Regions from separate parts of the Delftia lacustris genome, predicted to be linked through region 3. Evidence: predicted binding sites of a transcription regulator. Region 3 holds the regulator's gene; each other region holds the start of a gene.

Region 1 (9,572 bases), 3.1 Mb from region 3:
CAATGCCGAAGGTCACGCCGTCGGTGGCACGTGCCACTTCGGCCATGCCGATGGAGCCGCCGGCGCCGGCCTTGTTCTCGATCACCACCGCCTGGCCGCCCAGCAACTTGGGCAGCACGTCCTGCATGTTGCGCGGGACCATGTCGGTGGAGCCACCAGCAGGGAACGGAACGACGATGCGCAGGGGACGGGTGGTTTCCTGGGCGAAGGACATTCCAGGAACGACAGAAGAAGCGGCGATGGAAGCAAGGAAATGGCGTCGTTGCATAGGATCTTTCTTACAAACAAGGTCAGATTAAAAGAAATCTGCTCACAAAAAAAGCAAATACTGTGCCTGTTAATATTCCGAACAGGAATAGTTTCATCATATCCCTGTCATGAGTTTGCGCCGCCTCAACCCGCCCATACATCTGCTGCGCGCCTTCTCCACCGTGGTGCGCTTCGGAGGTGTCTCGCGCGCGGCCGAAGCCTTGCACTTGACGCAAAGCGCAGTCAGCAAGCAGATCCAGGAGCTGGAGAAGTGGGTGGGCGTGCCGCTGTTCGAACGCGAGCGCAAGCGCTTGAGCCTGACGCCTGCGGGCGAACGCTACGAGCGCGCCGTGCGCGCCCTGCTGGGCCAGCTGGAGGCGGCCACCCTCGAACTCATCACCAGCGATGACAGCCGAGGCGCGCTGCACCTGTCATCGCTGCCGACTTTCGCGGCCAAGTGGCTGATCCCCAGGCTGCCCCAGTTTCAGCAGCGCTATCCACAGATCACGCTGCACTTTGTACCCTACGTACACAGCTACCAATTTGACAGTCCGGGTCTGGACTGCGCGATTTTGTTCGGGGACGGGCATTGGAGCGGCGCGCACGCCCACTATCTGGTGGGCCGCCAGGTGGCGCTGATCGCACCGCCACATGGCACGGGCCCCGAGGCGCGCATCACCACGCCCCAGGACGTGGCGCGCTGCACGCGGCTGCGCCACGTGACCATTGCCGACGCCTGGGCGCGCTGGAGCGAGGCCCACGGCATCCACGGCATCAGCCCGCTGGCGGGCCCGCAGTTCGACCAGTTCCAGACCATCATCCGCGCCGTGATGGCGGGCATGGGCATCGCACTGGTGCCACGCTGCCTGGTGCTTGACGAGCTTGCCGCCGGCCTGGTGAACGAGCCCCTGCCCCAGCACGGCTACCAGAGCGCCCTGGGCTACTGGCTGTGCTATCCGGCCGACCGTGCCAACCATGGCACGCTGGGCATCTTCCGCAACTGGTTGGTGGACCATGCGGCGCAGACACCGGGACGGGTGGCGATGGCCCCTGTAGCCCCCGATGCCCCTGCGGCAGCCGGTCAGGCGCCACCTATGCCGCAGGCTTAGGCGGCGGCGGCGAGCGCAGTGCCGTGAAGCGCACGCTGAAGCGTGCGCCCGGTGGCTGCTGGCCCGGATGCGCATCCTCCAGCACCACCTGCCCGCCATGCTGGCGCGCAATCTCCAGCACGATGGGCAGGCCCAGGCCCGAGCCATCGGCCTCCGAGCCCAGCACGCGGTAGAACGGCTGGAACACCAGCTCGCGCTCGGCCTCGGGCACGCCCGGCCCCGAATCCTCCACCTGCAGCAGCAGGACCTGACCAAAAGGATCGGCCAGCACACGCACGGTGACCATGCCCGGCCGGCTGCTGGTGGAAGGCGTGTAGTTGATGGCGTTGTCCACGAGGTTGCGCACCAGCTCGGTCAGCAGCGTGGCATTGCCCTGCAGCCAGACGCCGGTGGCCGATGACTCGGCGCCGTCGTATCCCAGGTCCACATGCTTGTCCATGGCGCGCGGCAGGCAGTCGCGCACCACGTCGGTGACGATGCGCACCAGGTTGCAGGGCTGCATGGCCAGGCCGCGGCCCACGCCGGCGCTCTCGGCGCGCGCCAGCGCCAGCAACTGGCTCACCGTGTGCGTGGCGCGGATGCTGGAGCGCGCAATCTGTGCCAGGGACTGCCGCAACTCCTCCGTGCTCACGCCCTCGCGCTGGGCCAGTTCGGCCTGCATGCGCAGCCCGGCCAGCGGTGTCTTGAGCTGGTGGGCCGCGTCGGCCAGGAAGCGCTTTTGCGTAGCCAGCGAGTCGCCCAGGCGGCCCAGCAGGTCATTGACCGAATCCACCAGCGGCACGACTTCCAGCGGCACGTCCTTGTGGTTGATGGGCGAAAGGTCCTCGGGCCGGCGCGCGCGGATGCGCTCCTCCAGCCGGTGCAGCGGCTTGATGCCGCGCGCCAGCGCCAGCCACACCAGCAGCGCGGCCAGCGGCAGGATGACGAACTGCGGCAGCATCACGCCCTTGATGATTTCCGTGGCCAGCACGCTGCGCTTTTCGCGCGTCTCGGCCACCTGGACCAGGGCCTGCGGTTCGCCCGGCAGGGGCATGCGCACCCAGACATGGGCCACGCGCAGATCGATGCCGCGAAATTCCGCATCGCGCAACTGCACGGTGCCGCCGGACGGCAAGCCTGGAGGCGTCGCGCCAGTCAGAGCCTCGTCGGGTTCGGGCGGCGGCGGCAGGTCGCGCTCGCCGGCCAGGTATTCGCCCTTCACGCCCAGCACCTGGAAATACACGGTGTCCGATTCGTCGGCACGCAGGATCTCGCTGGCCGACTGCGGCAGGTTGAACAGCACCTTGCCGTGCTGCACCATCACCAGCTGGGCCAGCGCCTGGGCGTTGTATTCCAGCGCGCGGTCGAAGGGTTTGTTGGCCAGGCCCTGGGCCACCAGCCAGGTCAGCGCCAGGCTCACGGGCCACAGCAGCAGCAGCGGCGTGAGCATCCAGTCAAGGATCTCGCCGAACAGGGAGCGCTGTTCACGCTGGAAGATTTTCATCGGCGGGCAGCCCCTTACGACGGGTTCACGGCCCCGCGGCAACCACCACTATGCGCAGGCAAGCCAACCCGGGCCTGACAGCCACGGCAGCGGCCTCAGGACGCGATCTTCTCAAGGCAGTAGCCCAGGCCGCGCACGGTGGCGATGCGGATGGGGCCGCGCTCTATCTTCTTGCGCAGCCGGTGGATGTAGACCTCGATGGCGTTGTTGCTGACTTCGTCGCCCCACTCGCACAGGCGCTCGACCAACTGGTCCTTGCTGACCAGCCGGCCGGCCCGCTGCAGCAGCACTTCCAGCAGGCCCAGCTCGCGCGCCGACAGCTCGACCATCTTGCCGTCGATGGTGGCCACGCGGCCGGCCTGGTCGTAGACCAGCGGGCCGTGCTTGATGGTGCTGCTGGCGCCGCCCATGCCGCGCCGCGTGAGGGCGCGCACGCGCGCCTCCAGCTCGGACAGCGCAAACGGCTTGGCCATGTAGTCGTCGGCACCGTAGTCCAGCCCCTGCACGCGCTCCTCCACGCTGTCGGCCGCCGTGAGGATGAGCACCGGCAGCGCATCGCCGCGGCCGCGCAGTTTCTTGAGCACTTCGAGACCGTGCATCTTGGGCAGGCCCAGGTCCAGGATCAGCAAATCGAATTCGCTGCTGGTCATCAGCGCGGTGTCGGCCTCGCTGCCATTGGCCACATGGCTGACCACGGCGCCCGAGCCGCGCAGGCTGCGCAGCAGGCCATCGGCCAGGACCTGGTCGTCTTCGGCAATCAGAATGCGCATGGGGGATGTCTCCTGTAATGCAGGCGCGCTCTGGGAGTTGGAAATGCGCGCCTTTAATTCCCAGGATTCTAGGATGCGCCCCGCAGCGCGGGCAGGGACCTTACCCGAGTGAGCCGCCGCCCGCGTAGGCCTCCAGCCCCAGCGCCACCACGGTGGCGATGTCGTCGCCGACTTCCTCGCGGAATTCGGCCTCGGCCTGGGAGACGGCGTCATGGAAAGCCTGCAGCCAGGCCAGGCCCGCTGGCGTGAAGCGGATGCGGCGCGCGCGCGCATCGCGCTCGTCGCTCTCGCGCGTGACCAGGCCCCAGGCCTCGCACTGGGTCACCAGGTCGCCCATGGACTGCTTGGTCATGCCTGCGCGCTCTGCCAGGTCCGTCAGCCGGTCGCCAGCCAGCGACAGATGCCGCGTGATGTGGATATGGGCCGCCCCCACCTTGTCGCGCGCAGCGAGGTTGGACAGTGCCAGCGGCACCTCAACATCGCGCGCCATGAGCTGCAGCACACGCGCGTCGAACCGCCGCATGGCATGGCCGAGCAACCGGCCCAGGTGGGTCTGGCGCCAGGCGTCGGCGGGCGGCGTGACAGGGGAAAGCTCACTCATGGATGCATTGTGAAGGCAAATCCAACAAGTCAGGAAAACTGACCAAAAACACCAACAAATCAAGGCAGCAAGCCCATAAACTACTGTTCAAGCATCCAGCCTGAATGCAAATACAGAGCTGAATCCATACCCAACCCAGGAGTCCGCATGAACACCGCCGTCACCACCGCCAACAGTGAAAAAGCCAAGGCCCTGCAGGCCGCACTCGCCCAGATCGAAAAGCAGTTCGGCAAGGGCACGATCATGCGCCTGGGTGAAGGCGAAGCCATCCAGGACATCCAGGTCGTCTCCACCGGCTCGCTGGGCCTGGACATCGCCCTGGGTGTGGGCGGCCTGCCCCGTGGCCGCGTGATCGAGATCTACGGCCCTGAATCCTCGGGCAAGACCACGCTGACGCTGCAGGTCATCGCCGAAATGCAAAAGCAGGGCGGCACCTGCGCCTTCATCGACGCAGAACACGCACTGGACACCAGCTACGCCCAGAAGCTGGGCGTGAACCTCAACGAAGTGCTGATCAGCCAGCCCGACACCGGCGAGCAGGCCCTGGAAATCGTGGACAGCCTGGTGCGCTCGGGCGCCGTGGACATGATCGTCGTGGACTCGGTGGCCGCACTGACACCCCGCGCCGAAATCGAAGGCGAGATGGGCGACCAGCTGCCCGGCCTGCAGGCCCGCCTGATGAGCCAGGCGCTGCGCAAGCTGACCTCCACCATCAAGAAGACCAATTGCATGGTCATCTTCATCAACCAGATCCGCATGAAGATCGGCGTGATGTTCGGCAGCCCCGAAACCACCACGGGCGGCAATGCGCTGAAGTTCTACGCCTCGGTCCGCCTGGACATCCGCCGCACCGGCACCATCAAGAAGGGCGACGAAGCCATCGGCAACGAAACCAAGGTCAAGGTCGTCAAGAACAAGGTCTCGCCCCCGTTCAAGACCGCCGAGTTCGACATCCTCTTCGGCGAAGGCATCTCGCGCGAAGGTGAAATCCTGGACATGGGCGTCAACGCCAAGATCCTCGACAAGTCGGGGGCCTGGTACGCCTACAACGGCGAAAAGATCGGCCAGGGTCGCGACAACGCCCGCGAATTCCTGCGCGAGAACAGCGGCCTGGCCGTGGAGATCGAGAACAAGGTGCGCGACAGCCTGGGCATTGCCCTGCTGCCCACGGCCGGCGGCGATGCCCCCGAAGCCAAGGCTGCCAAGGCGGGCAAGGCCAAGGCCGACAAGGACGGCGTGATCGAAGCCTGAGCGCCCAGACCCCTCACAGCAGGCGCCGCAGCGCCTGCGCACACTGTGTTTGCCATCTTGGCGCAGGCTCACGTCTGCGCCTTTTTTATCGCCGGGACGCCCCAAGGCAAAAAAGCGGCCCCCTTGGGGGGCAGCGGACCTTGCGCAGCAAGGGGAGCGTGGGGACCTTTTTTATTCGGGATGATTCAGGAGACATTGCCGCATGGGATTCGCCAAGCTGTCGCTCAAGGGCCGGGCGCTCAAGCTGCTGGGCCAGCGCGAACATTCACGGCTGGAGCTGGAACGCAAGCTCGCCCCCCATGTTGAGGAAGGCGAGGACCTGGGCGCCATGCTCGACGCGCTGGAGAAGCGCGGCTTCATCAGCGCCGAGCGCGTGGCCGAGTCCGTGCTGCACCGCAAGGCCGCGCGCTTTGGAACATCGCGCGTGGTGCAGGAGCTGCGCAGCAAGGGGCTGGACGATGGCCTGGTGCGCGCCGCCGCAGAACAGTTGCGCGCCACCGAACTGCAGCGCGCCCATGCCGTATGGCGCCAGCGCTTCGGCACACCGCCGGCCACCCCGCAGGAACGCCTCAAGCAGATGCGCTTTCTGGCCGCGCGCGGCTTTGGCGGAGAAATAGCGAGCAAGGTGCTGCGCGGGCGCAGCGAAGACTGGGATGACGGAGCTGCAGACGAAGGCAACTAATCCACGCGCCGGGTTGCGCCCCAGCACACCAGCGACCCCACGGTCACCAGCGCCACGCCCTGCCAGAAGCCCCAGCCCGGCTGCACCTGCAGCCAGGCACTGGCCAGCAAGGCAGAGAACACGGGCGTGAAGTACGAGGCCGCCGCCATCACGGCCAGATGCCCGTGCTGTATGCCGTGCTCCCAGCAGCTGTAGCCCATGGCCGTGAGCCCGCCCACGGCCAGCAGCTGCAGCACCACGGTGCCTGACCAGTGCATGCCGCCTTCGCCACCCAGCCACAACCACTTGATCCACAGCGCCAGCGCAGTCCAGATCAGGAACAACCCCACGGCATTGTGCCCCCCACCCCAGCGCCGAGCAGCCAGCGAATAGCAGGGCCACAGCAGAGCCGCGCCAAAGGCGAGTCCATAGGCCAGCGGATTGGCCAGCATGTGGTCTGCCATGTCATGCATCTGCAGGGACTCGCCGCCCAGCACGCGCGTCAGCCCCCACAGGCACAGCAGCACGCCGGGCCACAGCCACCAGCGCGCATGCTGCTGGCGCAGCAGCACCGCCAAGACGATGGTCAGGCTGGGCCACAGGTAATTGATCAGCCCCAGCTCCAGTGCCTGGGCGCGGTCCTGCGCCAGACCGATCGCCAGCGACAGACAGATTTCATAGACCGCAAACAGTAGGCCGCAGCCCCAGAAATAGGCTGGGTGCATGGTTCGCCACTGCGAAGGCCTGGGCAGACCGCGCACGGCGGCCACGCAGATGGCGCTGACGGTATAGAGCATGGCAGCGCCGCCCACGGCGCCCAGCGGTTCGGCCACCGAGCGCATCAGGCCCACGGTGCAGCTCCAGCACACCACGGCCAGCAGGCCGATGGCGGTGGCCCGGCCTGCGGCTGCAGGGGAACTGCTGTGCGCTGAAGACATGGAAAAGGCTGCGCGCGGCAGGTCAGTGCGGCTGCAGCACCTGGCGCAGCGAGCGGTAAAGCGCGTCCGAGCCGTGCGCGCGGTTATCCGCATCGAAGGAGAACTCGTTGCTGGACTGCGTGCCGGTCGCGTCCTCGGGCCGCGCCTCCATGAAGAAGGACAGGAAGCGCGCGCCCTGGCGGCGGTGCATGGTCAGCACTTTCTCCAGCCGCTGTGGCGACAGGGCCACCAGCGGATGGAACTCCGTCACGCCATAGGCGGTGTGGCCATAGCGGCGCAGCATCTGGCCGACCAGCGGCCCATAGGTGTCTTCGCCATACAGGCTGACACCCAGGGACAGCCCCGGCATGCGCTGCAGGCTGCGCTCCACGGCGTAGCGGCTGGCGTCCCAGCTCGGATTCGCATGGGGGTTGAGCTGGTGGGCAAAGCGAGGCACCCGGCCCAGGCAGCCGTGCCCGATGTGCTCGGAAAAGCCCTGGATGTAGTCGGCCACCTGCTGCTTGCGAAAATCGTTCCAGTCCGTCGCCAGCGGGTTGTAGAACAGCGCCAGCCGGTCCTGCGGGCTGTCCACCCAGAACTCCACACCATCGGGCAGCTTGCCGAAGTCAGGCAAGGCCTCGGCGGCATGGGGCCTGGGCTCGCCCTGGTGGCGGTCCATCACGGCGATCTGGCGCGTGGCCAGCAGGCCCAGGCTGCGCCCGCCGGCCTGCAGCACCACGTCGATGCGGTGCAGGCCCTCGCCCAGCGCCGGATAGCGGATGTCGGCACGCCAGCCCACATCGGGCGTGAGGAAATCAGGCTTGGCCTGGGCCACATCCTGGCGGTGCATGTGCACGGGGGCGTGCGAGTAAGGGCGCCCGTCCACGAAGACGGCCACGGCCAGTTGCTTTTGCAGCTTCGCGTCGGGCGAGTGAACCCAGCCGGACACCGGGACCGTGCCAGCCGCATAGCTGTCGATGTGCTGGAAGAAGTTCTGCAGCGGCTCGCTGCGGATGTTGCGCGACGGAGGCTCCACCGCATCGAAGCTGGCGAACTCCGACTTCAGATGGGCATTGAGCCGCGCAATGTCGCCATAGCGCTGGCGCAGGAATGCATGGAAGCCCGCCACGGATGCAGGGCTGTAGTCGGTGACCGCATAGCCTTCGGCCGCGAACCCCATGCCGGCCTCGAAACCCGGGAACAGCTGGTGCGTCTCGCCCAGCACGGTGAGCGCACGCAGCGGATGCATGGCGGCATCGCCCGCAGCGCACATGCGCTCGGCCAGGGCATCAACCACCAGCTTGCGCACGCGCGTGATTTCATTGTCCTGCCGCGCAACCGACCACGGGAAGATGCGCGCGCCCAGATAGGTGTCCAGCGGCAGCGGTCCCTTGGGCGTCCAGGCCAGATTGGCGGGATCGGCGGCCAGGCGCTCCTCGGCCTGGGAGTGGACCTCGAAATGCGTGGCGAACAGGTAGAGCACCACGGGCCGCTGCGCCTGCGCCACCGTGCGCACCACGCGGTCCAGCGCCTCGCCCCGGACTTCCCAGGCCCGGCCGTTCCACTGCACATAGCGCAGCAGAGGCACGCTGAGCGTATAGCCCAGCTCCAGCCCCTCGCCCTGCGGCCGGCCCAAGCGCTGCAGCGTGGCTTTCACCATTTCCGCGGCTGAGCCCTGAGGGCCCAGGCAACTGGCAGGCACCTGCTGGAATTCCTTGGGAAAATCCTCGCGCAGCCCGTCCTGCACCAGGCAGGCTTCCATATTGCCCAGCAGCGGACTCAGCAGCAGGCGCGATGAGGAAGGCAATGCCGGCCGCAGCTTCCAGGCGAACACAACGATCAGCAGACACAGCACGGCCAGGGCCAGGACATGGCCCCAGACCGGACCGCGCCGGCCCGGCAAGGACGGGGGCGCGGGGGGCCTCACAGGCCCAGCATGATCTGCAGGTTCTGCACGGCGGCGCCGCTGGCGCCCTTGCCCAGGTTGTCCAGACGGGCGATCAGCACGGCCTGGCGGTACTGCTCATTGGCGAACACACGCAGCTCCAGCTTGTTCGTGTCGGTCAGCGTATCGGCAGCCAGCTTCATGTCTTCGGTGGGCGGCAGCACCGACACCCATTGCTCGGGCGTGTTGGTCGCCGCGTAATGGGCGGCCAGCGCATCGTGCAGATCGGCGGCCTTGGGCGCGCCCGGCAGCAGGTCCAGATGCAGGGGCAGTTGCACCAGCATGCCCTGGCGGAAATTGCCCACGGCAGGAATGAAGACCGGGCGGCGCGTCATGCCCGTGTAGTGCAGGATTTCGGGAATGTGCTTGTGCGACAGGCCCAGCGCATAGGCCTCGTAAGGCGCGGCCGTGCCGGCCTCGTAGGCTTCGATCATGCTGCGGCCGCCGCCCGAGTAGCCGGACACCGAGGGCAGGCTCAGCGCGTAGTCGGCTGGAATGAGGCCTGCCGCCACCAGCGGGTGCAGCAGTGCGATGGCGCCCGTGGCATAGCAGCCGGGGTTGGCCACGCGCGTGGCAGCCTTGACGG
Region 2 (9,572 bases), 1.0 Mb from region 3:
TCAGGAGACAGGCCGCGCGCCCATGACAGGTCTGCAATGGTCTTGACCGAAGGAGCCTGGTCGGCATTGGCCGATGTTGACTGGCCGATGAAGAAGTTCTTCCCGTCTATGCGCTCGGCCGAGCCGATGGCCGCCACCTCGTCTGAGACATTGAAGCCATTGAGGGCGCTGGCACCGACGCTCGCGTAGCGGCTGCCGGGCAGCTTGCCGTCGTAGGAGGGATTGATGTCGCTGAGCACCGTCATGACGGGACGGGAGCAGTACTGGTAGCCGCCCCCGCCTTCGGCCTTGGCCCTGTAGGGCGTTTCCCAGGCGGGCTTGGACAGGCCCAGGGACGCATCCTTGGAGGAGCCGCCGGCGTAGTCATAGATGCCGAGGGCCTGGGACGCGCCGCCGAAATAGCGCATGGTCTCGAACATCATTTCGCTGATGGGGTTGCCCCACATGGCGCACTTCGAAGGCTTGTCCAGCGAACTGATGGGGCCGGACGTGATCCAGCCGCATTCCACGTATTTGCCGCCGGTGTAGCCGATCAGCCGCTGGCGGTCTATGTTGGCGACCACGCCATTGACACCCGTCTTGAACTGGCCCGTCTGAGGGTCGACTTCCTCTGCGAAATTGCCGATATTGCGACGCAGCACGCCGCCGGCGATGTTTTTCTCGTACGAGCCTGTGAGCAGGCCGAAGTACATCTTCCCGTTCTCCCCGAAGTCGTGCAGCAGCCCCGTGGGCTTGTAGATGGTCTTGCCACCGTTGGGATAGGCCTTGCAGCTGGCCTCGAGCAACTGGACATTGCTGCTGGAGCAGGCCTCCACAAGCAGGTTGTAGTCGGTGATCCTGCTGCTGGCCCGCGCGCACGAATTGCCGCCTGCACAGTTGCTCTGCCCTGCAAAGCCCTCCTGGGACACCCAGTCCCAGATCTGGAACGAGGAGTCATTGAGCACGCGCAACTGGGTGATGACGCCAGCGGCCTCCCCCAGCGTGGTGACGGCAAACAGATGGCGCGTGCCGACCGCCGGCGGGCGCAGCGGCGCATAGTCCGAAATGCTGTAGACCTTGGCATCCCGCGCAGGGTCATAGGCCTTGCCCCAGCTGTGCGCATCCCTGGGAATGTAGGCGGTCTGCAAAACGGTGCGCGAAGCCGTGTCCTCCGCACGCATGCCGCCATAGAGCACGCGGCGTATGGCGTCCATGCGCGATGTGCCCAGATAGTTCAGGAAGTCGCCGCTCCAGTGGTTCGAGCACTTTTTCCTGTTGCTTCCGGTCGCTGCCTGCGAGGGCACGAAAACACCCTTGGAATAGCTGTAGCAGACGTTGTTGTTGAAGTAGCCGTAGTAGTCGATCTGGTCCGGCTTGTACCCGACATCGATCACACCGTCGCCGTTGAGGTCGGAGGCATCGTTGTAGGCCTCGTAGTACAGCTTGTGGTCACGCCCCATCACCAGCATGTTCAAGGGCGCCAACGCCTGGTTCACGAACAGCGGCATCTGGGACAGCACGGTGTCCGCGCGCCCCTGGGCATGCGCCGGCGTACTGGCCAGTGCCAATGCGCACGTCCACAGCGCCAGGGCTGGCCACGCGCGTGCCCGGCCCTGGCGCCCCCTCGGGCCATGCCTGGTCTTCCAACTTGCAATGCGAGCCATTGAAGCTCCCTCCCCTGCTTACTTTATGAACATGTTGACGCTGGACCGCAGGCACAGCGCATGCGCTCCGCAGGCCTGGGCCTGCGTCTTTTCCGTGGCCTGGGCATTGACCTCATAGAAGTCCGTGCAGCCGGTGGCGGGTGCATCCAGCGCGGACGTCGCACTACCCGACTTGGGACAGGCGGTCGTGATGTATCGGGGATACCAGTACCCATCGGGCTGCTGAAACCCGGCCGCCTTGGCCTTGGTCGTCCGAAAATCCGTACCGAGCCCGATGGAGTCCGTACGCACATCGGATACCGAGCAGGGAATGCCGCTGCCCTCGGCCACCGGAGTGCTGGCGCCATTGCAAGGCTTGAGTGCGACGGCATGCTCCAGCAGCTTGCGCTCGCCTTCTCGCAGCGTGCCATCCGCGGTTTCATACAGCCGCTGGCTATCCACCATGTTGGCGGCGATGCGTGCCTCCAGCGTGGCCACGCGCATGCCGACCACCGCCAGCAGCAACACCAGCAGCAGCATGATCATGGACACCAGCAAGGCATTGCCGCGCTGGCGCCCGTGCAGGACACAGGACATGCAGCGGCGGCTCCGGGCTCCGATCAGCGCGGTCATGGCATCAGATTCCTCAGGGTGAGCGTGCCGGTGGCCAGTTGCAGCAGGGAGCCGGCATTCGCATCGCATCGGGCCGGGACACCGCCCAGTTGCGCCCAACGCTCGCAGACGGTGGAGGTCATGCCCTGCGTCACCTTGCCGGAGCTTTCCAGCAAGAGGGCAAGGCGCAGGGAACGGATGGCTTCCTGCGTCCCGGGCAACGTGGCCGTGAAGGCATCGACCCTGCGTATCGCGCCGGGCGCTGTCTGCCGATCGATGCCGAACTCGAAATGCACCGCCCGCACGCCATCGGCGAGCGGCACAACCTCCTGCGCGGCCCGGCAGACCAGCACACCACTTTCGACGGTGTATTTCTCCGCGAACATGCCGGTCGCCGGCGCCGGAGCGTCATAGGGGCCCGCGGCCCCCAGGTTCGCCGGCGTGCCCGCACAGTCGGTTTCCGCAGCGTCCCGGGGCTGGAAGCGAAGGCAGATGGTCTGCGCGTCAGCCGCGTAGAGCGCCTGTCCCTGGGCGAACTGGCAGCCGTTGGGATGGGGCGAGGAATCGGCAGGAAATGCGTCGAACATCGCCTGCGAAGGGTCTCTCCTGTAGCCTGCCTTGGAGAACTCGGAGTCCAGCACGGCCAGCGCCAGCCTGCTGTTGCCGAGGTTCTCGCTCTGCCCCACGCGAAAACCGAAGCTCGACAGCCCCTGCATGTAGATGGTGGTGGCAATCAGCACGAGGAACAGGCCGATGGCCAGCGCCACCAGAATCTCCACCAGGGACAGGCCCGCCTGGGACGGCATGCGCATGCGGCACGCCCGTGCGCCCGGCCCGCGCTCAAAGCCGCGACCGCAGCGTGAATGTGCAAAATTCATTGTCGCTTCCATCCAGACATTGGCCTTTCTTGACCGGCCAGGCCACCGTCACGGACACCAGGCCGTCGGCATCGGCGCTCACGGCGAAGGAGCTGTCGATGCGGTCCTCGGTGAGATCGGGCACCAGCTTGCGGGCCCGCTCGCCCCAGCAGGCCAGGCGCTGCGCCCGCGGCTGCGGCAAAGGCTGGCAGGCCGCGGGTGCCGCGGGCATCGCGGCACCCTCCAGCTTCTGGTAGCCGCCCAGTTCCGCCACGGGCGCGCCCTTCGCGTCCAGGACCGTGGCCGTGTCCCCCCGCAGGGTCTCCAGCAGTTCGGAAGCCAGCATGGATGCCATCTGGCGACGCTCGGTATCCACGGTGTATTCAATGGCACGCACATGGATGCGCACGGCGCCCAGCAGCCCCACGGCCACCAGCAGCACGGCGACGAGTACCTCGATAAGGCCTGCGCCGCGTTGCCTGCGAGAAGGAAAAGGAATGGACATTTGGCAGACCCGTTGCACGCGCATCAGCAACTGCCGCCGGCAGGCAGCCGCTGCTGGCGCACAAGCCCGGCGCGGGTCACTCTCAGGCATTGCATGCGCGTGGCATGGCGAGCCGTGACGGTCAGCGTGTACAGCGTGCTGGCGCCGGAGAACTGCCTGGCGGTCCCCGTGGTTTCGAATAGGACACCCTGGGAAGAATCACCGGAGGGCGAGACGGTCACGGCATCAGGCACCCGGGCCTCGCGCACCAGTTGCCCGCCCGACTTGGCGGACCATGTCTGCCCCGCGCCCACGAAGCTGCTTTCCACCCGTTTGTAGACCGCTTCGGAGCGAGCCAGCTGCAGCAACGACTGCAACTCGAGCGCAGCCGAGCTGACGCGCTGGTTGGCTATTTGGGCGATGAAGGAAGGAGCGGCCAGAGCGGCCAGAATCGCGACCAGCGCCACCACCACCATCATCTCGATGAGGGTGAAGCCACGGGGCCATTGCCATGTGCCGCCTGGACAGCCGTTGCGCGTGTAACCGGGGTTTTTCATGCAAGCGTGCTTCTCGTTGCCGGGGAACCATGCGACAGGCCTGCAAGCCCTGCGCCATTGCTCTTGATTGATGTTTGCAATCGTAATGCAAAGGCAATTTGGAACACCTATTGACACAGGTTATGGGACAAATATAGGACTTGTCTTATAAAAACCTGCGCAAAGCGCAACACCCCATCCAGCAAGCCCGGCCCGCCGTCCGTGCACGCAAGCTCGGCGGGACGGCCCGCGCAACGGGCATGGCCACGGTGGCGGTACGGCAGATCGCGAAGTCAGGCAGGCCTCGCACCAAGCGCCTGAAAATCCACGGCAGCATGAGCGGCCGCAATCCAGCCGCAGCGCGATTGGCCATGCGAATATCCCGTCTGCTTCCAGCCCGAGGAAGATAAAGTTTGCGCCCAAAGCAAAAATCCCCAGTGCATTTCTGCACTGGGGATTTTCTTGTTTGGGGTGGCTGATGGGGCTCGAACCCACGACAACAGGAATCACAATCCTGGACTCTACCAACTGAGCTACAGCCACCGTTGAAGCATTCGATTATATGCCAAAAACCAGCAGACAAATGCTTTGGAACAGGCGTTGCGTGACGGATCGGGTGCAGCATGAACAACGGCGCATCGGGGGAAGCGGGCAAAGGGCAGGATGGCGCCATCCTCCATGCAGTCACAGCCGGCAGGGACCTTGTCCGGCGCACCTGAAGCTGCCGGGGACAAGCTGCCGGGCACAAGCAGTCCCCCTGCCGCCCAAAGCAAAAATCCCCAGAGCATTTCTGCTCTGGGGATTTTTTTATTTGGGGTGGCTGATGGGGCTCGAACCCACGACAACAGGAATCACAATCCTGGACTCTACCAACTGAGCTACAGCCACCGTAGAAGAACGCTATTCTATTCCAAAAAACTGCTTGATTTCTGAAATTTCTGTTTTTCTAGAAATTTCCCTCATCAGGGGCGCGGGACCTTGATCTGCACCTTGAGCTGTTTCTTGAGAAGCTCGTAGTATGCCATAGCTTCCGCCACGGCCGAGCTTCGCAGGAAGTCCTGCTTCTGCGCGGCAGCCGCCTGCGCATCATCGGCCGGACGCTCGACGATGCGGTTGATCTTGACCACGGCATAGCCTTGCGCGCCCAGGTCAACACCCGTCCACGCAGGCAGCTGGGCCGTGGGCGCACGCAGGGCAGCGTCCACCACTTCGCGCGACTGGCCTTCGGGCTGGTCACGGCTGATCACCTTGGCTGCGGGCAATTGCGCCGCGTCAGGCTTGGCCTTCCATGCGGCGAGCTTGGCTTCGCCATCGGCCTTGGCCAGTTCGGCGGATTTTTGCGCCACATACAGGGTGCGCAGCTTGTCGCCGACCTCGGCCATGGGCAGCGTGCGGGCAGGCGTGTACTCCACCACGCGGCCAGCCACCAACTGGTTGGAACCCAGCTCCACCGCATCGGTGTTGCGCTTGTTGTTGAGCGAATCGCTGGAGAACAGCGCCTCCAGGAAACGGGGATTGGCCAGGGGGCCCTTGACGTTGGGGCCGGGCTGGCGCGTCACATGGTCTGCCTTTTGCACGGTGAGCTTGAACTTCTCGGCCACGGGCTGCAGGCTGTCCGACTGCTCGTAGACCGCGTTGGAGAAGCCTTCCGCCAGTTCGGCGAACTTGCGCTGGGCCTGCTGCTGCTTGAGTTCGGCCTCCAGCTTGGGACGCATCTGCTCGAAGCTCGGTGCCTTGGGCTTCTTGATGTCCACCAGCGAGATGATGTGGTAGCCGAAGTCGCTGTGCACCACGTCGCTGATGTCGCCGACCTTCATGCCGAAGGCTGCATCCTCGAACGGCTTGACCATGGCACCACGGCCGAAGTAGCCCAGGTCGCCACCCGATGCAGCGGAGCCGCCGTCCTGCGAGTTGGCCTTGGCCAGCTCGGCGAAGCGCTTGGGGTCCTTGCGCAGCTCGGCCAGCAGTTCCTCGGCCTTGGCCTTGGCTTTCTCCTGCTCTGCCGCGGGGGCATCCTTGGATGCGTTGATCAGGATGTGGCTGGCGCGGCGCTCCTCGGGACCGGCCAGGCGCTCGGCGTTCTGGTTGTAGTAGGAACGCACATCGTCTTCGCTCAGCGTGATGCCGGCCTCGATGCTGGGCACATCCAGCAGCAGGTATTCCACCTTGGCCTGCTCCAGTTGCTGGAACTGGCTGGTGTGGGCGTCGTAGTAGGCCTTGAGGTCGGCCTCGGTGGGCTGGACCTTGCTGGCGTAGGCGCTGGCTTCGAAGCGTGCCACCTGCACTTCGCGGCGCTGGTACAGCGCATCGATGGCCTGCTTGACCTGGGCGTCGGTCGCAAAGGCCGTGCCCGTGACGCCACCCATCACCTGGTTCATGGACAGTTCGCGGCGCAGATTGGCCTCAAAGCCCTCAGGCGTCAGGCCCTGCGATCCGACCAGGGCGCGGTAGGCTTCGGCATCCATCGAGCCATCCGGCTTCTTGAGCGCGGCAATCGCGGGAATCTCCTGCAGCGTGCGCACCAGCTGTGCATCCGATGCGGCCAGGTGCATCTTCTGCACGGCAGCGGCCAGCACCTGGTCACGCACCATCTTCTCCAGCGTGGCGTAGCGCGCCTGCGGCGAATCCAGCAGCTTGGGGTCGACGTTGGGGTTCTCGGCGCGCAGGCGGTCGCTTTCCATGCGGTGCGCGTTCTCCCAGTCGGCCTGTTTGATCTCATGTCCATCCACACGCGCGACGATCACGCTGGATTCGGTGAAGTAGTTCTGGTTGACCCCCACGAAGATGAACGAGGGAATGATCAGCAAGAACAACAAGATCATCACGAACTTGGAATGCTTGCGGATGGATTCGAACATGGTCTGTCTTTCAGTGGCAGAAATAGAAAAGGCGAACTTTCGTTCGCCTTTTGTTCTTGGTGGGTGCTGACGGGGTCGAACCGCCGACCTACGCCTTGTAAGGGAAAATTCCACCGTTACAAATCAATAGCTTACAGCGTCTACCAACTTCGTCCCACCAGCTTTAAGAGGTCGAAGCGAAACATTCTACTTTCTCCTGCACATCAGCCTCTCGCTTCGCCGGGTCATATACGCCACAGGCGGGGACTGCGCTGACTTGAGGGGATCGCCGGTTACTGTATATTTATACAGCACAAGGAATTCGGCCATGCCCCACCTCATCACCCCCTCCACCCCCGTCGCAGCCACGATGCCGTCGATGCTCCTGCCGACCCCTGACAGCCCGGTACGCGCCGGCTTTCCGAGTCCGGCAGAGGACTTCAGCTGCGCCCGGATCGACTTGGCAAAGCTCATGGTCAAGCACCCTCAGTGCACGTTTCTGCTGCGTGTGCGCGGTGATTCGATGACCGGGGCAGGCATCTTTGATGGCGACCTGCTGGTTGTAGACAAGTACCTCCGGCCGCAGCACGGGGATATCGTCGTCGCCGAAGTTGATGGCGACTTCACGTGCAAGCGGCTGTGGTCCAGGTTTGACCAGGTGATGCTGCGGCCAGAGAACCCCACCTATCCCGACATCCGAGCAAAAGAGGGGCAGCACCTTGAAATATGGGGCGTGGTCGTGTGCGCCGTGAAGACGTTTCGCGCTTTGTGAGTTGCCCATGTTCGCCCTGCTTGACGGCAACAATTTCTATGTGAGCTGCGAGCGCGTGTTTCGACCTTCGCTCAAGGGCCTGCCAGTGATTGTGCTCAGCAACAACGACGGCTGCGCTATCGCCCGGTCCGAGGAAGCCAAAGCTTTGGGCATCAAGATGGGCGAGCCATTCTTCCAAATCAAGCACCGAGTGCACCAAGGCCTGGTCGCACTGTCCGCAAATTTCGCGCTGTACGGCGACATGAGCGATCGCATGATGTCCTTGGCTGCCGGCCTCGGCCCTGAGCAGGAGATTTACAGCATCGATGAGTGCTTCATCGGCCTCGGTGGCGTGCGCGACGTAACGCGCCGAGCCTGGGCGATTCGCGACCGAATCCTGCGCGGCGTAGGCATCCCCACATGCGTAGGCATCGGCCCGACCAAGACCCTGGCAAAACTGGCCAATCACGTGGCCAAGGACGCCGAAAGACAGCCCGGCAGCTATCCTGCCTCACTGGCTCAGGTGTGCAACCTCACCGAGCTATCACCGGCACAACTGCAATCGCTGCTGGAAAGCGTGCCCGTGGGCGACGTCTGGGGCGTGGGGCGCCGAATCAAGATGCGCCTGCTGGATCACAAAATCTTCACGGCTTGGGACCTTGCCCGCGCGCCACAGCCACTGCTGCGCGCCCACTTTGGCGTGGTGCTGGAGCGCACGGCGCGCGAGTTGCAGGGCATGCCGTGCCTGGGGCTGGAGCATGAGCCACCACCAAAACAGCAGATTGCCTGCACGCGTTCTTTCGGCCGCCCGGTCAGTGACCTGGCGCCGCTTGTCGAGGCTGTGTCCACCTTCGCACAGCGCGCGGCAGAAAAACTGCGCGCACAAGACCACAGGGCCGGCGCCGTGCATGTGTTCGCGCACACAAGCCCCTTCCGGGATGGCCCGCGCTTTGCCCGCAGCACCACCATCCAACTCCCACAGCCCAGCAGCGACACGGCCCTGCTGGTGCGTGCTGCAGCGCGCGGGATCGCCAAGGTCTACGAGCCCGGCTATCAGCTCGCAAAGGCTGGCGTGATGCTCCTGGATCTATCCCCCGCGACAGTGCAGCAAAACTCATTGCTTGAGGAGTCCACTGGCTTCGCACGCGACCACAGCCCGTTGATGGAAACCATGGATCGCCTCAATGCGCGGTTCGGCAAAGGCACGTTGGGTGTGGCCAGCGCACTACAAGAGTCCGGTTGGGGCATGCGCCAGGACCGCCGGACACCTCGCTACACGACCGAGCTGAACGAAATCCCCGTCGCACGCACGTAACCCCAGGAGACCCCATGAAAATGCCTCTTGACGTTGAGCTGTACCCAACCCTGCTGACCATGCCCCGATGGTTTGGCATGCCAGAGGTCAAGATCCTGCCCGGCCTTCCGGAACACTACTCAATTGATGAGGTTCAACCTGGCTGGTTTGTTGTCACGGATCTTGACGGAGACCGCATCTACAGCGGTCTTGGGCCGGTGTCTGTCGAGAGTTCGCCAGCGCCCTTTTGATAGAGGCCATGCCGGCTTACTTCACTGGCCTGATTACCGATGGCATGCCTTCAACAGCCCCCAAATTGACAGCCACAGGAGGCTGCCAACGCAGATCAAATTTGCGCTTGTCGCTGGGCACGGGCTCGCCCTGGTCATCTTTGAGCGGCCCGCTCCAATAGCCATGCCAATGCGCGCGCCGGATGTGGCCGCGAGGGCTGGCACCCTCGCCGCCGGCGGGCGCCGTCTCTGCAGCCTGATAGGCCGCGCGCAGCGCTGACCCCATCCGCACGCCCACGTCCCACTCGGCCGGCCCCTGGGCGGCAAACAGCTTCCAGCCGTCCCGCCT
Region 3 (9,572 bases):
ACCACGGGCATTCTGGGCGGCTTCACCACGTTTTCGACCTACGCACTGGAGATCGGCATGCTGTACGAGCGCGGCGACTGGCTCGCTTCCGTGCTGTATGCGCTGGGTTCGCTGGTGCTGGGCGTTGCCGCGCTGTTTGCGGGGCTGGGGCTGGTTCGGATGGTGGCCCATTGAGGCGCCCTGATTGCGCTATGCTGTGCGCCATGGCCCGCCTGAACGCAACGCAGATTATTCGCACCATCCATTGGATGGTGGGTTAGCCAGCGGCCTTCGGCGCCATGCAACCCGCCCAGAGGAGGCGGGTTTTTTCATTCCGCCTCCAGGGTTTTCACAAGCCTTTCAGGAGATGGATATGCAGGTTTTCGAACCGTCCCGCCATGCGGACGACGCCCAGGCCGATTCCCGCGCTGCGCGGCCGGCCACGCTGCACATGGTCTGCGGCAAGATCGGCTCGGGCAAGTCGACGCTGGCACGGCAACTGGCGGCGCAGCCCGGCACGGTGCTGGTCAGCGAGGATTCCTGGCTGGCCGGTTTGTATCCTGGCGAGATGCAGTCGGTGGCCGACTATGTGCGCTGCAGCGCGCGGCTCAAGGGATTGATGGGGGCACATGTGCAGGCGCTGCTGGATGCCGGCGTTTCAGTGGTGCTGGACTTTCCTGCCAACACGCTGGAAGGCAGAGGTTGGGCGCGCAGCGTGTTCGAGAGGGTGGGAGCCTCCCACCGCCTGCATTTCCTGGATGTGCCCGATGAGGTCTGCAAGCAGCGCCTGCGTGCGCGCAATGCGGCGGGGGATCATCCCTTTCAGGCCAGCGATGAGCAATTCGACCTGATCACCAGCTACTTTGTCGCGCCTTGCGCACAGGAGGGCTTCGACGTGGTGCATCACCCGTATGTGCGGGCCTGACCGCAAAGGCCGTGCGGCCGCCGGCTCGCCCACTGGAACGCCTCCTCGATCGCCTACTCAATCCCCGCCAGACCGTGCCTGCACTTGCACCCAATAGCGTGTACGGGTGCTCAACTGCAAGGGGAAGCGGCTGACGAGCGCGGCCAGGGCGCGATCGGTGTCGTCCACGGGAAAGGCGCCCGAGACACGCAGGCCTGCCACCTCGGGCGTGCAGCCCAGGTAGCCGGGCCGGTAGCGGGCGAGGGCGTCGATCAGCTGGCCCAGCGGCATGTCCAGCGCGATCAGTCCGCCTTCGTGCCAGCTGGCGGCAAAGGGATCGGCAGACGCGGGTGGCTGGGCGGCGCTGGCCGAGAAGGCGGCGTGTTGCCCGGCCTGCAGCTCGGTGGGGGTGGCTTCGCTGTCCAGGGGCTGCAGGCGCACGGTCTTTTCCTGCACGTTGACATGGCACAGGCCGTCGTCCGCGACATGGACCGTGAAGCGCGTTCCCAGGGCCAGTACATGGCCTTGCGGGGTTTGCACACTGAAGGGGCGGCCCAGTGCGTCTGGCCCGGTGGCGACGAGGATGCGGCCGCGGTAAAGGCGCAGCAGGCGCTGGCGGTCGTCGAAAGCCACGTCCACGGAGGTGGCTGTATCCAGGGCCACCAGGGAGCCGTCGGGCAGCGTCAGGTCGCGGCGCTCGCCAGTGGCGGTGCGATGAGCGGCCTGCCAGTGCTCGAGCGGCGCGCCTTTCCAGGCGAGCCAGGCCGTGGCACCGCTGCCCAGGCCAAGGGCCACAGCACGCACCGCAGAACGGCGATTGGGGTCGGAGCGGCGGCCCAGCGCCTGGCGCGCCAAGGGTGCGGGCAGATGCGACAGCTGTGCGGTGACGGATTGCACGCGCAGCCAGGCGCGCTGGTGGGCGGGGTCGGCCTCGTGCCAGTCCGTCCATGCCTGCTGCAGGCTTGGCGTCACCGCGGTGCCGCGCAGTTTCACATGCCAGGCAGCGGCCTCATGCAAGGCCCGTCGGTCGTTGCTTTCCAAAGTTCCCTCGCCCATGTGGCTATGCCAGGACCAGGCAGCAATGCTCCATCGCCCGGGTCAGGTAGTTGCTGACGGTGCGCAGCGACACGCCCAAACGCTCGGCGATCTCGGGGTAGCTCAGTTCCTCGAAATGGGACAGGACGAAGGCTTCGCGCACCTTGGGTGCAAGGCCCTGGAGCATGCGGTCCACGTCGAGCAGGGTCTGCTGGACGATGGCCTGCTCCTCGGGCGAAGGCGCCAGCGACTGCGGCAGCTGGGCAAGATAGTCCAGATAGGACTGCTCCAGCGTGCGGCGGCGAAACAGGTCGGTGACCAGGCCGCGGGCGATGGTGGCCAGGTAGCGCCTGGGCTCGCGGATGTCCTGCTGCGGCACTGGCGAGCGCAGCAGGCGCACGAAGGTGTCCTGGGCCAGGTCGGCCGCATCGTCACGGTTGCCCAGGCGCTTGCGCAGCAGGCTTTCCAGCCAGGGATGGTGATTCTGGTAGAGGCTGTGCACGGAGAGGGCTTGTGCGAAAGAAGCGGGGAGGCCGGGCGTAGAAGCCGAGGTGGGCAACGTGTCGGTTTCGGTTGCAAAAGATAATAAGAATGCTTATCAATTATCTTTCACGCGGGCTTTACTCCTGAGGACTGGGTATCTTTCTGTTGCATGTGCGCTACAGGGAGATGCTGGCGGAACTTCCACGCCGGCCCTGCGCCGGGCGATTGCGCTGGTAGGCGCTGGGCGGAGCGCCAAAGCTGCGCCGGAAGACGGCGGCGAAGGCGCTGGGACTGTCGTATCCATGGGAGAGCGCCACTTCCAGGACCGAGGCGCCAGCGGCCAGCCGGGGCAGGCTGAGCAGAAGACGGGCCTGGCGGCACCATGCGCCGAAGTTCATGCCGGTCTCGCGCAGGAACAGGCGTGCCAGCGTGCGGGGATGCATGTGCAGCCGCTGTGCCCAACTGGCCAGGCCGGCGTCCTGCGATGGGTCGTCCACAAAGCTGCGGCAGCAGGCGGCCAGGGCGCCATGCCGGGGCATGGGCACGTGCAAGGACAGGGCGCGGGCGCGCTCCATTTCGTCGAGGATCAACTGCATGACACGCTCCTCCCTGCCGCCCAGCGGGTAGTCCATGGGCAGCTCGATGGCCTCCAGCACGAGTTCGCGCAGCAGGGGCGTGACCTGCATCACTCGGCAGTCTTGCCACAGGCCGGGCCGCAGCCCCGGCTCCACGAACACGGTGCGCATGGCCACGGGGCCGGCGGCCATGTGGATGGCGTGCAGGGCCTGTGGTGGAACCCAGACGGCGCATCCCGGGGGGACGACCCAACTGCCCGAATCCGCGCGGATCAGCATCACTCCCTCGGTGGCATGTAGCAGCTGGCCGCGGCGGTGGGCATGCGGTGCGATGGCAGCGCCGGCCGCCATGTCTGTGGCAAAGGCCACGACCGGGCGGGCCGTGTGCTCGCCGTGCGGGGGCAATGGAGCGGCCGCAGGCACGTCATCCAGGCAGGCGCGGGTGCGGGCATGGGAAAGTGGGCCACTTTGCCGGGTTGTCATTTTCTCGACGATTGTTGTTGCTTCGTAGCAGGAATGCAGATCATGCACTTCCTACGATGACCCACTTTCAATCCGCAGGAAAGTGGCAGGTATGGAGATGATTTCCCTTTCGAGAATGACGGACGTGACAGGAGGCAGGGCATGAACCGCGCACGTCTGGGGCTGCTTACGGGCACGCATGCCATCAACGACCTCTACCAGGGACTGGTTCCTGCGCTGTTGCCCTTCATGGTGCTGGAGCGCGGCTACAGCTATACGGAAGCCAGCGGCCTGATGCTGGCGGCCACGGGCCTGTCGAGCATGGTCCAGCCGCTGTTCGGCCTGTATGCCGACCGGTCGCCACGGCCCTGGATGGTGCCGGCCGGCTTTGTGGTGGCCGCCCTGGGCCTGGCCCTGGTGGGCATGAGCCCGGACTACTGGGTCAGCTGGTTGGCTGCCGTGCTGTGCGGCCTGGGGATCGCGGCCTACCATCCGTCCGCAACGGTGGCGGCCCGCATGGCGGGCGGCAGCTCGCAGAAGGCGATGAGCGTATTTTCGGTGGGCGGAACGGCGGGGGCATCGTTCGCTCCCATGCTGGCTGCGGCCGTGGTGGGCGCAGGCGCCTTGCACCGCAGCTGGATGCTGGCCCTGCCTGCAGCGGCCATGCTGGTGCTCTGGTATGCCTGTACCTGGCGGGATGGAGCCAAGGACCATTGCGCCACCCGGCGCCCGGCCGTGGCGCAGGGCGAATTGCCCGCCAACCACTGGCGCGCCTTCTTCCTGCTGTGCGGGGTCATCGTCTGCTGGTCGATTCCCTATGTGACGGTGCTGTCCACCCTGCCCATGTTCGTGACGCGCGAGCTGGGCGGCTCGGACTTCATGGGAGCGGCCACGCTGACCTCATTCACAGCCGCTGCGGCGGTGGGCACTTTGCTGGGGGGCACGCTTGCAGATCGCCGGGGGCGCATGCAGGCCATCCGCGCCGGCTACCTGTTGGCATTGCCTGCTCTGGCGGCCCTGGCCCTGGCCTCCACGCCATGGATGGCGTTGGCCTGCACCATGGCCCTGGGCGTGTGCATGTTTCTTCCGTTTGCCGCCCAGGTCACGCTGGCCCAGGACTATCTGCCGCGCAACCAGGCCACGGCCAGCGGGCTGACCCTGGGGCTGGCCATGTCGATAGGCGGCATGGTGGCGCCGTTGTTCGGCATGCTGTCCGATGCGCGCGGACTGCGTTTTTCGTTGAGCGTCGTGCTGTGCATTCTGTGCGTTGCCGCGGCGCAGGCGTGGTGCATGCGCAATCGGCGCAGCGAGGGGAGTGCTGCACCGGCGGCTGTCAGGGCCTGATGCGCAGCCCCTGCCGCTGGGCAAGGCAAGAGACAGGCCCGGGCTCTCGCAGACCGGGTGGACGGGTCGGTCTCAGGGCGACCTCAGGCCGGTGTCTGCGCGCCGTGCGCTTCCATGCGTTCGAGGGCGGCACAGACATCGGCCATGCGGCCCGAGATGAACAGGCATTCGGGCTGCTCCTGCGGCGAGCGCTGGATGATGCGCAGACCCGAAGGCAGGGCCTGATCTGCCGGAAGGGAGGGCAGTTCGGGTTGCAGGGGCAGCAGCAGCTGCGCATCCCTGTGTTCTGGCAGCCGTGCTGACTTGCTGCGCCGCTGCTGGCTGCGGCGGCGTGCCTTGCTGAAGGACAGGATGGTCGCCTGCTCGGATTGCACAGGCGATTCGGGCTGGATGGTGCGCATGGCGGGCTCCATGGCGGCGGCGGGCAGGCGAATGCCCTGTGCCAGGCGCAGGAAGGACAGAGAAGACAGTGTTGGCAGAGCGAATCCCATGTGACGACTCCTGTTGGCGTATTTCAAAGAGGCATGGACACAGGCAGGATTGCGGTTTGCGGGCAAAGCTCCGCCCAGGGCGAAGCTGCAAGGCTTCGCGCCTACCACCTGGGCGGTGCATGAAATAGGGTGTGGCAACCCGTGCAGGGCTGCCCGTCCGGCTTACATGGACATGCTGTTGCGGATCAGCCCCACGGCCAGGCCTTCAATGGCAAAGGCCTCTTCGGGAGCGACGCGGATCACCGGGTAATCGGGGTTTTCCGGCAGGAGCTCCACGCCCTGCGTGGTGCGGCGCAGGCGCTTGACGGTGACTTCATCTCCCAGGCGTGCCACGACGATCTGCCCGTTGCGGGCTTCATGCGCGGACTGCACGGCCAGCAGATCGCCGTCCATGATGCCCGCGTCGCGCATGGACATGCCGCGCACGCGCAGCAGATAGTCCGGGCGGACCTGGAACAGGCTGGGTTCGACGGAATAGGTCTGGTCGATATGTTCCTGGGCGAGAATGGGCGAGCCCGCCGCAACGCGGCCCACCAGCGGCAGCATCAGCGGCGCCAGGGCCGACAGCGGCAGCCCGAAGCTGGTGCCGCGTGCGGCATTGATGTTGCGCACGGTGTCGGTACGCAGGCGAATGCCGCGGGAGGTGCCGCTGACCAGTTCGATCACGCCTTTGCGGGCCAGGGCCTGCAGATGTTCCTCTGCTGCGTTGGCGGACTTGAAGCCCAGCGTGTTGGCGATTTCCGCGCGGGTGGGGGGCGCGCCCGTGCGGGAGATGGCGGCCTGGATCAGGTCCAGGATCTGTTGCTGGCGGGCGGTGAGCTTGGGATGGTCGAGCATGGCGTGCGTCCGGTCCTTGAATTCAGATGGCAGGCAGAGAAGTCATCTGATGATTTATACAGTATCTGTATTTTTAACCAGTTTTCCAAGAGGTGCAAGTGGGGCAGTCAAAGTTGGTGATTCTTGGCACGGGCGGCACCATCGCCGGCCGGGCGGATTCGCAGTCGCAGGCAGTGGGATACAAGGCCGGACAGATCACGGTGCAGTCGCTGCTCGATGCCGTGCCGGATCTGGAGCAGCAGGCGCTGGGGCCTGTGCAGACGCAGCAGATCGCGCAGGTGGACAGCAAGGATATGGACTGGCCCGTGTGGCGCGCGTTGCTGCGTGCCTGCACGCAGGCGCTGGAGGATGCGGACACACGCGCCGTGGTGATCACGCATGGAACGGACACGCTGGAAGAGACGGCCTGGCTGCTGCACAGCCTGCTGCCTGCCGCCAAGCCCATAGTGCTCACTTGCGCCATGCGCCCGGCCACGGCCCTGCTGGCCGACGGACCGCAGAATCTGCGCGATGCCGTGACCGTGGCCGCCAGCGGCGGGCGCAGCGGTGTGTGGGTGGTGGCCGGCGGCGAAGTGCATGCGGCGGCCCAGGTGCAAAAAGTCCACCCTTACCGACTGCAGGCCATGCGCTCCATGGAAGGTGGCCCGCAGGCCGTGGTGGAGGAAGGACGCGTGCGCTGGCTGGTGCCTGATGCGCCGGTCACGCCGGTCGCCCCCGTTGCGCGGATGGTGATTTCCGCTCCCGCGCTGTCTGACCTGCTGGCGCTGGATGAGCTGCCCTGGGTCGAGGTGGTGTTCAGCAGTGCCCTGGCGCGAGCCTGCGGCGTGGATGCGCTGGTGGCCGCAGGCGTGCGCGGCATCGTGGTGGCCGGCACGGGCAATGCGACCGTTCACGAAAGCATGGAAGCAGCCTTGCTGCGTGCGCGCGACAAAGGCGTCTGGATCTGGCGGGGCACGCGCTGCGCCGAAGGCCTGCCCGTTGCCTCGGGGCTTGGCACGGACCCCGCAGAGGCCGATCTGGTCCAACTGCCCGTGGCCAAGGCGCGGATTGCCATGATGCTGGCGCTGGCCGCGCAGCCGCGCGACTGATCCTCCGGGCGTCGCCGGCGCTTCAGATGCAGGCGGGCAACAAAAAAGCACCCGGCGGGTGCTTTTCTGGGGTCTGGCGCATGGCCTGCGTCATTCAGCCAGTGCTGCCAGGGCGCGCTGGGTGATGTCTTCCACCGAGCCCAGGCCGCTGATGGCGCGGTACTTGGGGGCTGCTGCGGCTTCCTTCTCGGCCCAGGCGCGGTAGTAGTCCACCAGTGGGCGGGTCTGGCTGCTGTAGACGTCCAGGCGCTTCTTGACCGTTTCTTCCTTGTCGTCCTCGCGCTGCACCAGCGGCTCGCCGGTCACGTCGTCCAGGCCTTCGACCTTGGGCGGGTTGAACGTGACGTGGTAGGTGCGGCCCGAAGCGGGGTGGGAGCGGCGGCCGCTCATGCGCTCGATGATGGCATCGAAGGGCACATCGATCTCGAGCACGTAGTCCAGCTTCACGCCGGCGGCCTTCATGGCGTCGGCCTGGGGAATGGTGCGGGGAAATCCGTCGAACAGGAAGCCGTTGGCGCAATCGGGCTGGGCAATGCGCTCCTTGACCAGATTGATGATCAGGTCGTCGCTGACCAGTTGGCCGGCGTCCATCACGGCCTTGGCCTGCTGGCCCAGGGGCGTGCCGGCCTTGACGGCGGCACGCAGCATGTCACCGGTGGAGATCTGGGGAATGCCGTACTTCTGGCAGATGAAAGCGGCTTGCGTGCCTTTGCCGGCGCCGGGTGCGCCCAACAAAATCAGTTTCATGGAAGTCCTTGAGGAGAGTAGAAATTCTTGTCTGCCGGATCGGCCCACCGGGGCGGACAGTCCATGCGTCATATTTTTGTCGCGGGCAAGGATAGCACGCACAGGGCCAACACTGGCTTACACGCACAGGGCAAAACTGTCGCCTGTGCAATCGCCAAAACCTGCGTTTTGCTGTCCGACAAAACCGCATGGGCGGTGTTGCTGCAAATGGCGATGCCCGGCATCGCCATTTGTGCGTTTTCAGCGGCCGGCCGATTCAGGCCGGCGGGTTGGACAGCTGGGCGCGCATCCGCTCCAGATCCTCGCGCGTGTCCACGCCAGGGCCGGGTGCATGGAGTGTGACATGGACGGCGATGCGGTGGCCGTGCCACAGCGCACGCAACTGCTCCAGGGCCTCCAGTGCCTCGGTGGGTGCCTGGGAAAGCTGGGGGAAGCTGCGCAGGAAGCCGGCGCGATAGCTGTAGATGCCGATGTGGCGCAGCGGTGCGAAGCCGGGGTGGCCCAACGCTGCCGATGCCGTCTCCCACCATGCCTGGTCCGCATGCTCGCGCGCGAAGGGAATGGGCGCACGGCTGAAATAGTGGGCCATGCCCTGGGCATCGCAGACGACCTTGACCACGTTCGGGTTGACGAAGTCGGCAAGGCTGTCAATGGCATGCGCCGCTGTTCCCATGCTGGCCGAAGGTTGCCGGGGCAGCAGGGCGGCCACGGCGTCGATGAGTTCGGGGGCGATCAGCGGCTCGTCGCCCTGGACATTGACCACGATGTCATCGCCATCGAGACCCAGCAGCGCGCAGGCCTCGGCCAGTCGGTCGCTGCCGCTGGCATGGTCGTTGCGCGTGAGCACGGCCGCCACGCCATGCGCGGTACAGGCGGCGAGGATGCTTTCGTCATCGGCTGCGACCACGCACCGCGCGGCGCCGCTGCGGCTGGCGCGCTGTGCCACGCGCACGACCATGGGAAGCCCTGCAATGTCGGCCAGGGGCTTGCCCGGCAGGCGGCTGGAAGACAGGCGGGCGGGAATCAGAACCGTGAAGGGCGCGGAGGTCATGGTGCGTGCAGGAGTGAGGCGAAGGCGTGGGGCGGCGCAGGTGATGGGAAAAATCAGTCCTCGATCTCGTCGTCGTCCAGCGTGCGGGCCTCGGTTTCCAGCAGCACGGGAATGCCGTCGCGCACCGGGTAGGCCAGGCGCGCGCTGCGCGAGACCAGTTCCTGGTGCTCGCGGTCAAAGCGCAGCGGGCCTTTGGTGACGGGGCAGACCAGCAGTTCGAGAAGTTTGGCGTCCATGGCGGATCCTGTGTTTTGAAGGGAAAGGGCGGGCCGTGGCAGCCAGCCGAGACGGAGATGATAGTCAGGCGGGGCAGGGGCGCAGTGCCTGCAGCCGCTCATCCAGCAGAGCCCAGAAATCCGCCGGCAGCTGCAATTGCAGCGCAACCGCCCAGGCCTGGGGATGGGTGCGCCACAGCTTGACGGCATCTTTTTCGGTGCAGACCAGCGGGTCTTCGTTGCGCCCCAGGCGCTGGAAGCTCTCAAAATTATAGTGATCCGGAAGCGCCTGGACATGCTCCAGCGTCAGGCCTTGCTCGCGGGTCAGCATGGAGAAAAAGCCTTCGGGCCGGGCCACTGC

The links. Region 3 encodes LexA, which represses DNA repair genes until DNA is damaged. Its sites were predicted from a motif close to ACTGTATNNNNATACAGT; they were not measured.
Region 1: the regulator LexA is predicted to act here: its motif matches at 4,312-4,329, upstream of recA (recombinase RecA).
Region 2: the regulator LexA is predicted to act here: its motif matches at 7,244-7,261, upstream of U6958_RS22240 (LexA family transcriptional regulator).

Annotation. Positions count from the first base shown of each region.
Region 1 is NZ_CP141274.1:6,692,141-6,701,712, forward strand. It holds gene U6958_RS32070 (tripartite tricarboxylate transporter substrate binding protein) at 1-268, opposite strand, end outside; gene U6958_RS32075 (LysR substrate-binding domain-containing protein) at 378-1,358, shown strand; gene U6958_RS32080 (sensor histidine kinase) at 1,342-2,841, opposite strand; gene U6958_RS32085 (response regulator transcription factor) at 2,937-3,611, opposite strand; gene U6958_RS32090 (MarR family winged helix-turn-helix transcriptional regulator) at 3,712-4,212, opposite strand; gene recA (recombinase RecA) at 4,360-5,463, shown strand; gene recX (recombination regulator RecX) at 5,666-6,145, shown strand; gene yddG (aromatic amino acid DMT transporter YddG) at 6,142-7,062, opposite strand; gene U6958_RS32110 (hypothetical protein) at 7,085-8,968, opposite strand; gene argC (N-acetyl-gamma-glutamyl-phosphate reductase) at 8,965-9,572, opposite strand, start outside.
Region 2 is NZ_CP141274.1:4,577,323-4,586,894, forward strand. It holds gene U6958_RS22200 (pilus assembly protein) at 1-1,547, opposite strand, end outside; gene U6958_RS22205 (PilX N-terminal domain-containing pilus assembly protein) at 1,662-2,255, opposite strand; gene U6958_RS22210 (prepilin-type N-terminal cleavage/methylation domain-containing protein) at 2,252-3,046, opposite strand; gene pilV (type IV pilus modification protein PilV) at 3,075-3,596, opposite strand; gene U6958_RS22220 (GspH/FimT family pseudopilin) at 3,620-4,132, opposite strand; tRNA gene U6958_RS22225 (tRNA-His) at 4,579-4,654, opposite strand; tRNA gene U6958_RS22230 (tRNA-His) at 4,924-4,999, opposite strand; gene U6958_RS22235 (SurA N-terminal domain-containing protein) at 5,074-6,969, opposite strand; gene U6958_RS22240 (LexA family transcriptional regulator) at 7,277-7,720, shown strand; gene U6958_RS22245 (Y-family DNA polymerase) at 7,728-9,014, shown strand; gene U6958_RS22250 (hypothetical protein) at 9,029-9,244, shown strand; gene U6958_RS22255 (hypothetical protein) at 9,261-9,572, opposite strand, start outside.
Region 3 is NZ_CP141274.1:3,577,962-3,587,533, reverse strand. It holds gene crcB (fluoride efflux transporter CrcB) at 1-174, shown strand, start outside; gene U6958_RS17805 (ATP-binding protein) at 353-904, shown strand; gene U6958_RS17800 (FecR domain-containing protein) at 962-1,939, opposite strand; gene U6958_RS17795 (sigma-70 family RNA polymerase sigma factor) at 1,944-2,420, opposite strand; gene U6958_RS17790 (helix-turn-helix domain-containing protein) at 2,578-3,459, opposite strand; gene U6958_RS17785 (MFS transporter) at 3,601-4,782, shown strand; gene U6958_RS17780 (hypothetical protein) at 4,866-5,273, opposite strand; gene lexA (transcriptional repressor LexA) at 5,436-6,110, opposite strand; gene U6958_RS17770 (asparaginase) at 6,209-7,198, shown strand; gene adk (adenylate kinase) at 7,289-7,945, opposite strand; gene kdsB (3-deoxy-manno-octulosonate cytidylyltransferase) at 8,202-8,996, opposite strand; gene U6958_RS17755 (Trm112 family protein) at 9,050-9,232, opposite strand; gene lpxK (tetraacyldisaccharide 4'-kinase) at 9,297-9,572, opposite strand, start outside.